DNA from 3 places in the Mesorhizobium sp. WSM3864 genome. Region 2 is predicted to be linked to each of the others. Evidence: riboswitches for the same ligand, from Rfam matches in the RefSeq annotation. Region 2 holds a riboswitch; each other region holds the start of a gene.
The links. A riboswitch is a leader RNA that binds a small molecule or an ion and turns the genes downstream of it on or off. The one in region 2 is predicted to bind thiamine pyrophosphate.

Region 1 (4,333 bases), on a different contig from region 2:
GGCGGGCTTCGGCATGGGTGCTTTCATGGCCGGCATGAGCAATAGCTTTCTAAGGCGGATCACGTCTCAAGACAGGCTGGTGTCGTTCGCCTCTGTTGCTTGTTCAGCATGTTGCCTTTCCCTTTCCCTGACATCGTCAGTCGCTGTGGCGGCCATTTCGCTGGCACTTGGTGGCGCGGGTTGGCTTATCACCTGGACGGGCATTGACGTGTCGGTTCAGCTGGCAAGCCCAAGGTGGGTGGTGGGCCGCACACTATCGATCTACTACGCCTTGAGCGCAGGCGGGATGGCGGCCGGCAGCTGGATCTGGGGGACTATCGCACAGAACTACTCCTTAGGCTGCGCTTTGGAGAGTGCCGCGGGCGCTCTGTTGCTCGTTGCTGCTGCGGGAATAGTGTTGCCGGTCCGTCCATGGGAAGAAACGGATCAGGAGAGTTCGGATTTTCACCCGCCTGAGCTGGCACTCGAGTTGAAGCCCAGGAGTGGTCCCATAGTGGTCAAGGTCGAGTATCTTATATCGGAAGACAATATCGAGTCCTTTCTGGGTTACATGCGCGCAAGGCGCCATGTTCAGAGCCGTGCCGGGGCGCGAAACTGGACACTGCAGCGCAATCTTCAAGCGCCTTCGATTTGGACAGAGACATTCCGCACGCCAACCTGGATGGACTTTCTTCGCCTGAATCATCGGCTCACGGCAGCGGATAAGGAAGTCAGCCAGCGTCTCCTGGCGCTGCATGATGGAGAGCGTCCTCCACAAACAATGCTTTCGATCGAACGAACGACTGAGGCAGCTCGAACCCGTGCCTCAGCAATCGTTTCTCGTCCTCCGAGGTGACGTGATCACGAACCCATCGCGCATTGGGACCTGCCGCGCCGGTCGACTTCGAGCAGCGCGTAAGCCCGCATCACCGGTAGGCGAGGCTATGCGTACGTCCCTCTCTCGCGAATATCCATGCCGCGGCGGGCCTCGAGGCGGCGCTTGACGGAAGGGGGGCATGGGTCCTGCGCTGCCGCGCCCCCTGCGCACCGACACCGAGACCTGCCTGCGCATCGGGGGCTACATCCGTTACGACGTCGGCTTCGGCGATGTCCGATCGTATGACGGGGCAAGAACCACCGATGTGAGAACTGGCGAGGTTCAGGGCACCACAACACGCGTTTCACGTTCAAAACTTGGACGCGCCAGGAGACCGAGCTCGGCGCACTGAGGACCTACACTGAAAACCGCGTGAATTTCGGCAACCGCAACGCTTATCCAGGCCCGGACAGTCCTCAGAACTATGGCTTCAATAGCGGCGTCAAATTGACTTCCGCCTGGTTCCAGCTTGGTGGCCTCCGAGTTGGTAAGGACCATTCGCCCTTCGACACGCTTACAGGCTACGCCGGAAACGTCCTCATCAACGTACTCGTTCCGTACGGCGACTTCGATACCAACGTGGCCCAGTATTACTTCGATGCCGACAATGGCCTTTCGGCTCTGGTTTCACTTGAACAAGGGTCGGGTGTAGTCGGTACTAACCAGAGCCATGTCCCGCACGTCGTCTTCGGCGTAAAACAAACGCAGGGTTGGGGCGCGATCACCAGCGTAATCGCTCGTGACAGCAACTACGATGCTTTGGCCGGCAAGATCCGCGTCGATGTCAATGTCACGGATGTGCTGTCGCTATTCGGAATGTTCGGCTATGGCTCCATTGGCGTTACCAACGATGATCCAACCAGTGCAATCGCCGCTCACGGTCGCGGCTTCTACAAAACTTGGAGCGGCAACTGGGCTTTCTGGGCCGGCTCCACTTACGCACTCGACGAGAAAACTTCGTTCAACCTTCAGATCTCGGGCGGTCAGTTCAAGAACTATGGTGTGGGCGCAAACGTCGTCTACACGCTCGTTGCCGGTTTCACGGCGACGGTCGAAATCGACTACGGCCACTACGGCATCGGCATGGTCGACCCTTCGAACGTGAATTCGACGAAGGCTGACAAAAAAGATTGCCTCGGCGGCATCCTCAGTTTCCAACGCTCATTCTAATTGAATGAAAAATCTCTCGGTGGTCGATTGCGCGACTAGACTTTCTCGCCAGCTTGGCGACCATGCCCTTGCTCGAAAGCGAGCGCGGCTACAACACCACAATCGCTGCACCCCAGATCGCACTCAACCGGACTATGATCTTTGCAGAGCGCAACTTCGTGGCAGCACCTCTCTCTATCGGTTTACGCATCGGCGGTGCGGCCGAGTTCGGAGGATTGCGAGCCAGCCCGAATTTTGCTCGCTCGAAAGGCTTGGTTGAGCTTGCAAAGGCTTATCTCCGCAGTCACCAGGGGGTCCCGGCAAGGGCTGAGATACTGCTGGTCGCGGCGCAGTGACCCGTTGAACCTGATTCAGTTCATACTGGCCTAGGATGGTGCAAGCGCTTCGCGGGGTTTACGCCCTAGGTCCTGTTTCGAGCAGAGCGACCAAAGCGTCTTTTCATCCTTCCGGCACAGAGCTGGGTCTCCAATGCATGAGCAAAGGAGCCTCAAGAGATTGCCCTCACCCCCGCCGTGTCGACGGGACCACTGCCCACCTCGCGAAAATCCACAAGCCCGGTGCCATCCACCCGCACATCAGGGTGCCGATGCGCGAGATCTCCCTCCATCCGACGGCCGGCGAGCCGCCCGTGGCCGTTTACGATCCATCCGGCCCGTACACCGACCCGGCTGTCGAAACCTGCATCGAAATGGGCCCTGCCCGCCCATGCCAGGAATGGATCATGGCGCGCGGCGATGTCGAGGCCTATGACGGCCGGGTAGTGTCTCAGTTTGAATTATGCGAAAGCGCCTAGCGAATTTGAACCGATAGGCGAAAGCGCCTATGCTTAGCGGAAAGCATAGGAGATTTCATGCCCAAGCCGACAAACGCCGCCGACATGGCAAGAGCCGTTGGCGTCGATCCGAAGGCGTTCCGCCAAGCGTTGCGGAACAAGAACTTCCCTTGGCATAAGCACAACGATGATTGGGTCGTCGATCTGAACAGCGATGAGCATTCAGCCATGCGCACCGTTCTGGTAACGCTCTTGCGTCGAAAGAAGGACACCTGATGCCCACCGGACCTAAAGGCCAGAAGCGCCCCGCCGACGTGATCGGCAATGCCGTCCGCGTCATGCGCATTGCCACCGGCGAGGAAGCCGACGACACGCCGGATGACGGCAAGAGCGCCGCCGCCAAAGAGCTTGGCTCGAAGGGCGGAAAGAAGCGCGCCGCCAATATGTCACCGGAGCGGCGCGCCGAGATCGCCAAGAAGGCGGCGGAAAAGCGGTGGGCAAAAGGCTCGGAATAATTTCCGGAATATTTTTCTTCGTTTTTGTCGCGCGATGATGTAAGCTGCCGAGCAGAATCATCAGGAGTGCGGCTCGTGGAAACAGACATCGACGTCATTATGGATCGGTTGTCGCCTTATCTGGATCGCATCGACGCGATCCTTCGGCACGGCCACGCGACTTATGAGCGTTACGCGCCGGAAATAGTTCTGGACCACGATGCCAGCACTCAGGCCCACTGCACCTTTCGGCACACTTTGGCCGAAGCTCACAGAATTTTGGATGATCTGCCGAATGTCCGCCATATGGAAATCCGGGGCCAAAATCTGTGGCTGATCGAGGCTGCCAATTCTGTAATCCGCTTCAAGAAGACGGACGAAGATGGCGTGTCTTCCAACTACCCGACACCGCAAGCCGTTGCCTTCGACGAAGGTGAGGAATTGCCTGGTCTGACACCAAAGCCCACGCGCCTAACTGCCGGATATCTTCTTGATGCCACAGGCACGGGGTTCATGAGGTCGCAAATATCGCTTCCGACTAACAAGGGCGCGATGTGGTGTGCGGCGATTGTTCCGTTCGAATCGAGGGCAGCCGACGAAGCTGCTTGGTATGAGGTAACCCGGCAGCGCCGGTTCTAAAAAATGCAGCAGATTGAAATGTTTAATCGCCACATGATGGCGCTCGCCCGCGATTCTCGCGGGTTCAATCAGTCTGTGCTTGCCGACAAAATGGGAGTAGCCCAAGGCACGATTTCAAAGGTCGAAGCCGGCTTGATGTCGGCACCGGAAGATTTCATAACTGCGCTGGCTGACACACTCAGTTACGAGCCAGATTTCTTTTTCGAAACTGGTCGCCCCTATGGGATGCCGCCTTTCCACTACAGAAGGCGAAAGAAGCTCGGCCAAAAGCCGCTCGACAAGATGATAGCGGAAATGAACATCCGCCGGATACATCTTGGGGTACTGCTAAAATCTGGCGGCGTGAAATCGAATGGTTTCATCCCGGAAATCGACCGGGACGAATACCAAGGCGCGACCTCT
Region 2 (4,333 bases):
GACGATGCCGGTGCTGAGGCTCGATCCGGAAAGGTTGATGAGCGGAGCGGCGGAGACGCACCGTGCGCTCGCATGGGCGGCCGCCCGCTTGGCCGATGGCCCCGTGCTCATCGCCAGCAGTGGATCGCCCGAGGTGGTTTCGGCGCTGCAGGCGCGGCATGGACGTGACGCTGCCGGTCATGTGATCGAGCAGTCGCTGGCGACGATCGCCGAAGGTCTGGTCGAACTCGGCGTGCGCAGGTTGGTCGTGGCAGGCGGCGAGACGTCCGGCGCCGTCGTGGACCAGCTTGCCATTCCCGCCTTCGAGTTGGGCCCCGAAATCGCCGCGGGTGTCCCCGCGCTGCGCGCACTCGGCAGCCCGCACGGCGAGCTGCTGCTTGCCCTGAAGTCAGGCAATTTCGGTGGCGACCGTTTCTTCGCGGACGCCTTGGCCGTTTTGGCATGAGGAGTGACGGGGTCTTGGCTGTCCAAGGATAACTGAGAAGGTCGCGCCAGGGTCGAATGGCAGCGATGGACTGCGAAGAGGCCGCTCCTGCGCCATCAACCGAATGACTGATTTTTGGTCGAAGACGGTGATGCACAATCTCGCGCCCGGCGGACCTGCCGAATGACGGCAGCCGCTACGACCTGCACCGATCGCTGCCGGCAGCGCGCCGGCCGCCGCAGTGGTGCCCTCGAGCGACAATTCGCCCCTTCATAAATCCGTTGTGTCGATTTCGTAGATGAAACAGGGGGGCTTTGTGTAATGCCACTCTCTGGAAAAGGATGGAAAATGTCCAAGATCCCCGGCAAGACCGAAACGATCGACAACGCGGAATCCGCTACTTACGAGCCGTACCGGGTTACCGAGCAGGTTCGCGCTGTCGCCGAACAGGGCGTTGAGCAGGCGAAGGAAGCATTTTCCAAATTGGAATCGAACGCCGAGACGACTCAAAAGGCTCTTGAGTCGACCCTTGAGGTGGCCAAGACCACCCGCAACGAGGTGTCGCTGAAGACGATCGCAGCTCTGCGAGCCAATGCCGAAGCCGGCTTCGCTCACCTCGAAGCACTGGTTGCCGTGAAGTCGCCATCCGAGTTCTTCGAGTTGCAGGCCGCTTTCGTGAACAAACAGATCGACACTTCCGTCGAGCAGGCCAAGACCCTGCAGGCGGTGATGTTGAGAGCCACCGAAGACGTATCCAAGCCGATCAAGGATGCCTTCGAAAAGGCTTTGAAGAACCTCAAGGCCGCTTGACTGCTCAGGCAATCCGAGACCGGAGGTCGCAGACCTCCTCTGCTCGTTACGACATCAAGACCGGCACCTTCGCGCCGGTCTTCTTCCATTCGGCCGGCGTCCTTTGCACGAACCTCATCCATCGGCCAAGCATCGCTTTTCCAAACAGTTGGCTACGGAAAGGCGCGCAGAGACGGAGACGAAGGCCCGAAATCGGGACGAGGACGCCGCTTTGGTCCTGTAGCTACTTGACCGTTGATCGTTGCAGCCCGGTGCCGGCGATTTCTCCGGGGCTGCTTTCGAAGTCGAAGAGCCTTTGGGTCGCAAGCGCCGCGGCGCCAACGCGCCCAGGAATCGTCTGCCCAATCGGGTGCAATCGGCGGCGGGTCCCACATGGCATAACGCTTCAATGCATCGCGCATTGGCCCGAACAGATAGTCGCCAAAGGTGGCAATGGCGGTACGCTGATCCTGTCGGCGTTGAGCGGGACGCGGGACGAGAACAACCACAGCATTCGCGAACAGGCTCCCGGCAAGGCCCTTGCAGCCGTCGTGGGAACGCTGCAAGTCGACCCTTACGGCTGCGCAATAATTCGGTCCTGAACAAATCGAACCAGCGTCCATAGACGCCGAACAGATGCTCTTCGAGGCGAAAAATGCGTTCTTCAATCCGCCGCCACAAGGGATCGCAAAAGCGTTTCCTTGGCGGATGACAAGTGGGCCCCGACTGCCAGCTCGACGCGCGCAAGGTCGTGGCTCAATGGGCGTCGATGTAAGAGATGCTCGATCAAAGCTGCGTGGCTGCGCCGCTTCTCGTCGCTTGTTCCAGGCTGGAGAAGTCATGAAGTCGAGTTGACAGGATAGCGTCGCATCGTCCAACCTAGGCGCCTCACCAGGGGAGTCCCGGCAAGGGGCTGAGATACTGCTATCGCGCGCAGTGACCCGTTGAACCTGATCCAGTTCATACTGGCGTAGGGACGGTGCGAGGCTTCGCGGGTCGGCAATCCGGCTTCGGCATTCGGGCAGTGCCCGCATTCTAAGCGAAGCGTCACTTCCTCCTCATCGCGTGGACTGGGTCTCCGTTGCACTCGAGCAAGGAGGCTCACTCATGAATGCCCACACCCCGACCGTCACCGTCGGCGAACTCCCAGCTTCGAAGAAGGTCCACAAACCCGGTCAGCTTCACCCGGAGCTGCGGGTGCCGATGCGCGAGATCTCGGTCCACCCGAGCGCCGGCGAGCCGCCGGTCACTGTCTACGACTCGTCCGGTCCCTACACGGACGCCACGGTGAAAACCGACATCGAGCGTGGCTTGCCACGGCTGCGCGAGGCATGGATCGAGGCGCGCGGAGACGTGGGGCGCTACGAGGGCCGCACGATCAAGCCGGAAGACAACGGCTTCGTCTCAGCCGATCGCCTGACGCCGGAATTCCCGGTTCGCAACAGACCGTTGCGCGCGGCCGGCGGCCGCGCTGTCACACAGCTCGCCTATGCGCGCGCCGGCATCATCACGCCTGAGATGGAGTTCGTCGCCATCCGCGAGAACCTCGGCCGTGAGCAGTTGCGTTCGAAACTTCAACGCGATGGCCAAAGCTTCGGCGCCGCGATCCCTGACTTCGTCACGCCGGAATTCGTGCGCGACGAGGTGGCGCGCGGCCGCGCCATCATCCCGTCCAACATTAACCACCCGGAAAGCGAGCCGATGATCATCGGCCGCAATTTCCTGGTCAAGATCAACGCCAATATCGGCAACTCCGCCGTCACCTCGTCGATGGCCGAGGAGGTCGAGAAGATGGTGTGGGCGATCCGCTGGGGCGCCGACACGGTGATGGACCTCTCGACCGGACGCAACATCCACAACATCCGCGAATGGATCGTGCGCAATTCGCCGGTGCCGATCGGCACGGTGCCGATCTACCAGGCGCTGGAGAAGGTCGGCGGCGTCGCCGAGGAACTGACCTGGGAGGTGTTCCGCGACACCCTCATCGAGCAGGCCGAGCAGGGCGTGGACTATTTCACGATCCATGCCGGCGTGCGCCTGCCCTATATCCCGCTCACCGTCGACCGCGTCACCGGCATCGTGTCGCGCGGCGGCTCGATCATGGCCAAGTGGTGCCTGCATCACCACCAGGAGAGTTTTCTCTACGAGCATTTCGAGGAGATCTGCGACATCGCCCGGGCCTATGACGTGGCGTTCTCGCTCGGCGACGGCCTTCGCCCCGGCTCGATCGCCGATGCCAATGACGCTGCCCAGTTCGCCGAGCTGGAAACGCTCGGAGAGCTCACCAAGATCGCCTGGTCCAAGGACTGCCAGGTGATGATCGAGGGCCCCGGCCACGTGCCGATGCACAAGATCAAGCAAAACATGGACAAGCAGCTCGCGGTCTGTGGCGAAGCGCCGTTCTACACGCTTGGACCGCTCACCACCGACATCGCGCCCGGCTATGACCACATCACATCGGGCATCGGTGCGGCGATGATCGGCTGGTTCGGAACGGCGATGCTCTGCTACGTCACGCCGAAGGAGCATCTCGGCCTGCCCGACCGCGATGACGTCAAGACCGGCGTCATCACCTACAAGATCGCCGCCCATGCCGCAGATCTGGCCAAGGGCCATCCGGCCGCCCAGGTCAGGGACGACGCGCTGTCGCGAGCGCGCTTCGAGTTCCGGTGGGAGGACCAGTTCAACCTTTCGCTCGATCCCGAGACGGCGCGCGCCTTCCACGACGAAACCCTGCCCAAGGAGGCGCACAAGGTGGCGCATTTCTGCTCGATGTGCGGCCCCAAATTCTGCTCGATGCGGATCTCGCACGACATCCGCGCGGAAGCGCAGAAGGAAGGGCTCGCGGCCATGGCTGCGAAGTACCGCGACGGCGGCGATCTCTACATGCCGGTCGACAGCACCTCCGAGCGCACGGACACGCCATGAAGGTGCTCGTTCGCGGCGCTGGCGTCGCCGGATTGACACTCGCGCACGAGCTGGCGACGCGCGGCGCCGATGTGACCGTGGTCGAGAAACGCCTCGAGATCGCCGGCAATGCCTCCTGGCAGGCCGGCGGCATGCTCGCGCCCTGGTGCGAGCGCGAGAACGCCGAAGAGACCGTGCTGACGCTCGGACGCG
Region 3 (4,333 bases), on a different contig from region 2:
CGCCGCCGGCCCGCCGCCCAGCGTCAGCACGATGGTGAAGGAGGTGATGCACAGCATGAAGACCAGCCCGGCGACCCCAGGCAGCGCCGTGCGCAGCGCCGGCCATTCGATCAGCCGGAAGGCCGACCGAGCGTCCATACCGAGCTGGCTCGCCAGCCGCCACTGGTCGGCCGGCACGGTGCCGAGCGCCTCGAGGAACAGCCGCGTGGCCAATGGCAGGTTGAAGAAGACATGCGCGACCAGGATGCCGGAAAGGCCGTAAATGCCCGGCCATTCCCCACCGCCGAACGTGCCGAGGATGCCGGCAAAATAACCGGCACGGCCGTAGAGCGCCAACACGCCGAGCGCGGCGACGATGGCCGGCAGCGCCAGCGGCACCGTGAACAACTGCAGGATCAGGCGACGTCCGGGAAAGTTCGTTTGCCTGGACAGGGCGCGGCCGACGAACACTGCCGGCAAGACCGAAAGCAATGTCGACAGCAGCGCCTGCCAAAGCGTGAAGCGGGCGACGCGGAGCAGATAGCTGTCGAAGGCCGCGGCAGCGCTGGACGGACCGCTCGCGCCTTCGAGGATCAGGCCGGCGAAGGCGCCGCCGATGAGCAAAGTGATGGCGACAAGGGCGATGATGCCGGCGGTGATGCGAGGGTCAGGGCGCGGCGTGGATTGCACGCTGCACCACGTTGGCTCGAGCTAGCGAACGCCACGTTCCGTCGCACCCCCCTCTGTCCTGCCGGACATCTCCCTCTCTAGGAGGGAGATTGGCAGCTTTGCCGCTCTTCCTACACCGTCGGCGGCTAGCGAAATCACCGATGACCGCGAATTTCCCCCTTTGCGGGGGAGATGGCCGGCCGGACAGAGGGGGGTGCTCAAGCGCCATCCTGCGTCCTACTTGCTCATCGCCGCCAGCCATTCATCCACCCAGGCCTTGCGGTTGGCCGCCACCTCGTCCGGGCTGAACAGCAGGGTTTTGGTCGGCTTCACCAGCTTTTCGAAGGCCGGGTTGAGCGGCTTGTCGGTCTTGCCGGCCGGGAACATCCAGTTGGTCTCCGGGATGACGTTCTGGAACTTGGGACCGGTCATGAAGGCTATGAATTTTTCCGCCAGCGGGTTCTTCGCGCCGGTTTTGGTGATGCCGGCGACCTCGATCTGCAGATATTCGCCCTCATCGAAGGACGCCGCCTGATAGCGCTCGGTGTTCTCGGCCACCATGTGATAGGCCGGCGAGGTGGTATAGGAGAGAACCATCGGCGCCTCGCCCTTGGTGAACAGACCATAGGCCTCGCTCCAGCCCGGCGTCACGGTCAGCACCTTCGGCTTCAGCTTGGCCCAGGCTTCCGGGGCCTTGTCGCCATAGACCGACTTGACCCACAGAAGCAGGCCGAGGCCGGGCGTCGAGGTGCGCGGATCCTGGATGATGATCTTGTCGGGGCCGGCGCCCTCGACCAGTTCCTTCAAGCTCTTCGGCGGCCTCTTCAGCTTTTCGGTGTCGTAGACGACGGCGAAATAGCCGTAGTCGAAAGGCACGAAGGTGTCGTCTTTCCAACCGCCGGGGACATTCACATCGGCCACCGCGCCATGCGGCGCGAACAAGCCGCTCGCCTTGGCCTCGGCGGTGAGATTGGTGTCGAGGCCGAGCACGATATCGGCCTTGGTGCCGGCGCCTTCGAGCTTGACGCGGTTGAGCAGCGCCACGCCGTCGGCGACGGAGACGAAGTCGAGATCGCAGCCGCATTCGGCCTCGAACTCCTTCTTCACCGCAGGTCCGGGACCCCACTCGGCAGTGAAGCTTTCGTAGGTGTAGACGGTAAGCTTGTCTTTCGCCTCGGCAGGTCCGCCTGCCAAAAGCGAAACAAGGCCGGCTGCAAGAACAAGGTTGGACAATAGCGAGCGCATCGGCGCCTCCTTCGTTCGGTTAAAGGAATTGAGGCGTCGGATGGTCCGAAACGTCTAATCCCTCCGCCGGTACAAACCGGATCAGGTTCAGCGGGTTGGCTTTCGTTGCCTCTCAGCCGGTTCGCAAAATCAGCGTCCGGCACCCCGTTAGAGCGTTTCGAGACATAGGCCCGGCCGATGCGGCGCGCAAGCGGAAGTTTCCTGGGCATCATCATGGTTCACCACGGTAACGAAGCGCGATTCCGTTTGGACGCGCCCGCTTCCGTTTCGTGGGCCGGGCTGGTAAGGGCGACGGCCATGGGCACATTCACCATCCTGCTTGGCGGCGATCTCGTCCGCACGCCTCGGCTCGATCGCCAGATCGAAGGCTCCCGCATCATCGCCGCCGATGCCGGTATCGGCCATGCCGATATGCTTGGCCTCCTGCCGGAGCTCTGGGTCGGAGATTTCGACTCGGTACCGCCAAACCTGCCGGAGAATCTGGCCGCCGTGCCGCGCAAGATTTTCCCGACCGAGAAGGACATGACCGACGGCGAGCTCGCCATTGCCGAGGCGCTGGCGCGCGGCGCCACCAGCCTGGTGCTGGCCGGCGCCTTCGGCGGCAAGCGCGCCGATCATGCATTTCTGCATTTGGCTCTAAGCGTGCGGCTGGCCGAGGCGGGCACGACCGTGCTGCTGACCAGCGGCGCCCAGGAGAGCGTGCCCATCCTGCCGGGCAAAGCCGGCTTCGACTACGCCGAGGGCACGCTGTTCTCGGTGCTCGGCTTCTCCGACCTCGCCGGCCTGACGGTCTCAGGCGCCAAATGGCCGCTGGACGGTGTCGAGGTGGCGTTCGGCTCCTCGCTTACCATATCAAATGAGGTTAAGGGCCGGCTCCATATCGCGCTCGAGCGTGGCCGGGCGCTGCTGCTCGCCCACCCCTATCCTCTTCCCGAAAGCTGACATGGCCCCGCCTCTTCTCAATCTGGATGGCATAAAACTGACGTTTGGCGGCACGCCGCTGCTCGACGGCGCGGTACTGAGCGCCTCCGCCGGCGAGAAGATCGCGCTTGTCGGCCGCAACGGTTCGGGCAAGTCGACGCTGCTCAAGATCGTCGCGGGGCTGATCGAACCGCAGGACGGCGAAGTATTCCGCCAGCCCTCGGCAACGGTGCGCTACCTGCCGCAAATGCCCGATATGGATGGCTTCGCCAGCGTGCGCGCCTATGTCGAAGCCGGCCTCGGGCCGGCCGACGACCCGCATCGCGCCACTTATCTGATGGAGCATCTCGGCCTGACCGGCGAGGAGCGGCCGAACGACCTTTCCGGCGGCGAGGCGCGCCGCGCAGCACTCGCTCGCGTCATGGCGCCGGAGCCCGATATCCTGCTCCTCGACGAGCCGACCAACCATCTCGACCTGTCGGTCATCGAATGGCTGGAAGAAGAGCTTGCCCGCACCTCGTCGGCCGTGATCCTGATCTCGCACGACCGCCGCTTTCTCGAGCGCGTCTCGCGCGCCACCGTCTGGCTCGACCGCGGCCAGACGCGCCGGCTGGACAAGGGGTTCGCGCACTTTGAGGAATGGCGCGACCAGGTGCTTGAAGAGGAAGAGCGCGAACAGCACAAGCTCGGCCGCCAGATCGTGCGCGAGGAGCATTGGCTGCGCTATGGCGTGACCGCCAGGCGCAAGCGCAACATGCGCCGGCTCGGCGAGCTGCAGGCCATGCGCCAGCGTTTTCGCAGCCATCGCGGCGCCGAGGGTTCGGCGACGATGGTGGCAAGCGACGCCGCTGAATCCGGCAAGCTGGTGATCGAAGCCAAAGGCATCGAGAAGAGTTTTGGCGACCTCACCGTGGTCAAGGGCTTTTCGACCCGTATCCAGCGCGGCGACCGTGTCGGCCTTGTCGGGCCGAACGGCGTCGGCAAGACGACGCTTCTCAAGATGCTGACCGGCGAGCTGGCGCCGGATGCCGGCACTGTGCGGCTTGGCGTCAATCTGGAAATCGCAACGCTCGACCAGAAGCGCGAGGCCGTCGACCCGCAGGAGACGCTGGCGAATTACCTGACCGACGGGCGCGGCGAGAACCTTGTGGTCAATGGCGAGCAGCGCCACGTCGTCTCCTATATGAAGGATTTTCTTTTCAAGCCGGAGCAGGCGCGTACGCCGGTGCGCGAGCTTTCGGGCGGCGAGCGGGCGCGGCTGCTGCTGGCCCGGGTGCTGGCGCGGCCGGCGAACCTTTTGGTGCTCGACGAGCCGACCAACGACCTCGACATGGAGACGCTGGAGCTGCTGCAGGAACTGGTCGCCGGCTTTGCCGGAACGGTCGTCCTGGTCAGCCACGATCGCGATTTCCTCGACCGCACAGTCACCAGCGTGATCGCGCCCGACGGCGCCGGACGCTGGATCGAATACGCCGGCGGCTATTCCGACATGCTGGCGCAACGCGGCGGCTCGAAGCTG

Region 1: it holds a riboswitch for thiamine pyrophosphate, as region 2 does, so the genes downstream of both, CK215_RS31970 (hypothetical protein) here and thiC (phosphomethylpyrimidine synthase ThiC) in region 2, are expected to answer to the same signal.
Region 3: it holds a riboswitch for thiamine pyrophosphate, as region 2 does, so the genes downstream of both, thiB (thiamine ABC transporter substrate binding subunit) here and thiC (phosphomethylpyrimidine synthase ThiC) in region 2, are expected to answer to the same signal.

The regions. Positions count from the first base shown of each region.
Region 1 covers NZ_NSGD01000017.1:62,219-66,551, forward strand. The annotation lists gene CK215_RS25110 (MFS transporter) at 1-835, shown strand, start outside; partial or broken gene CK215_RS25115 (porin) at 1,032-2,026, shown strand; TPP riboswitch at 2,305-2,415, shown strand; gene CK215_RS31970 (hypothetical protein) at 2,613-2,819, shown strand; gene CK215_RS30925 (hypothetical protein) at 2,877-3,074, shown strand; gene CK215_RS25130 (RNA-binding protein) at 3,074-3,313, shown strand; gene CK215_RS30930 (hypothetical protein) at 3,389-3,931, shown strand; gene CK215_RS25145 (XRE family transcriptional regulator) at 3,935-4,333, shown strand, end outside.
Region 2 covers NZ_NSGD01000007.1:33,373-37,705, reverse strand. The annotation lists gene otnK (3-oxo-tetronate kinase) at 1-445, shown strand, start outside; gene CK215_RS16435 (phasin) at 773-1,234, shown strand; TPP riboswitch at 2,097-2,208, shown strand; gene thiC (phosphomethylpyrimidine synthase ThiC) at 2,321-4,141, shown strand; gene thiO (glycine oxidase ThiO) at 4,138-4,333, shown strand, end outside.
Region 3 covers NZ_NSGD01000004.1:233,001-237,333, reverse strand. The annotation lists gene thiP (thiamine/thiamine pyrophosphate ABC transporter permease) at 1-669, opposite strand, end outside; gene thiB (thiamine ABC transporter substrate binding subunit) at 886-1,893, opposite strand; TPP riboswitch at 1,935-2,050, opposite strand; gene CK215_RS11470 (thiamine diphosphokinase) at 2,191-2,835, shown strand; gene CK215_RS11465 (ABC-F family ATP-binding cassette domain-containing protein) at 2,837-4,333, shown strand, end outside.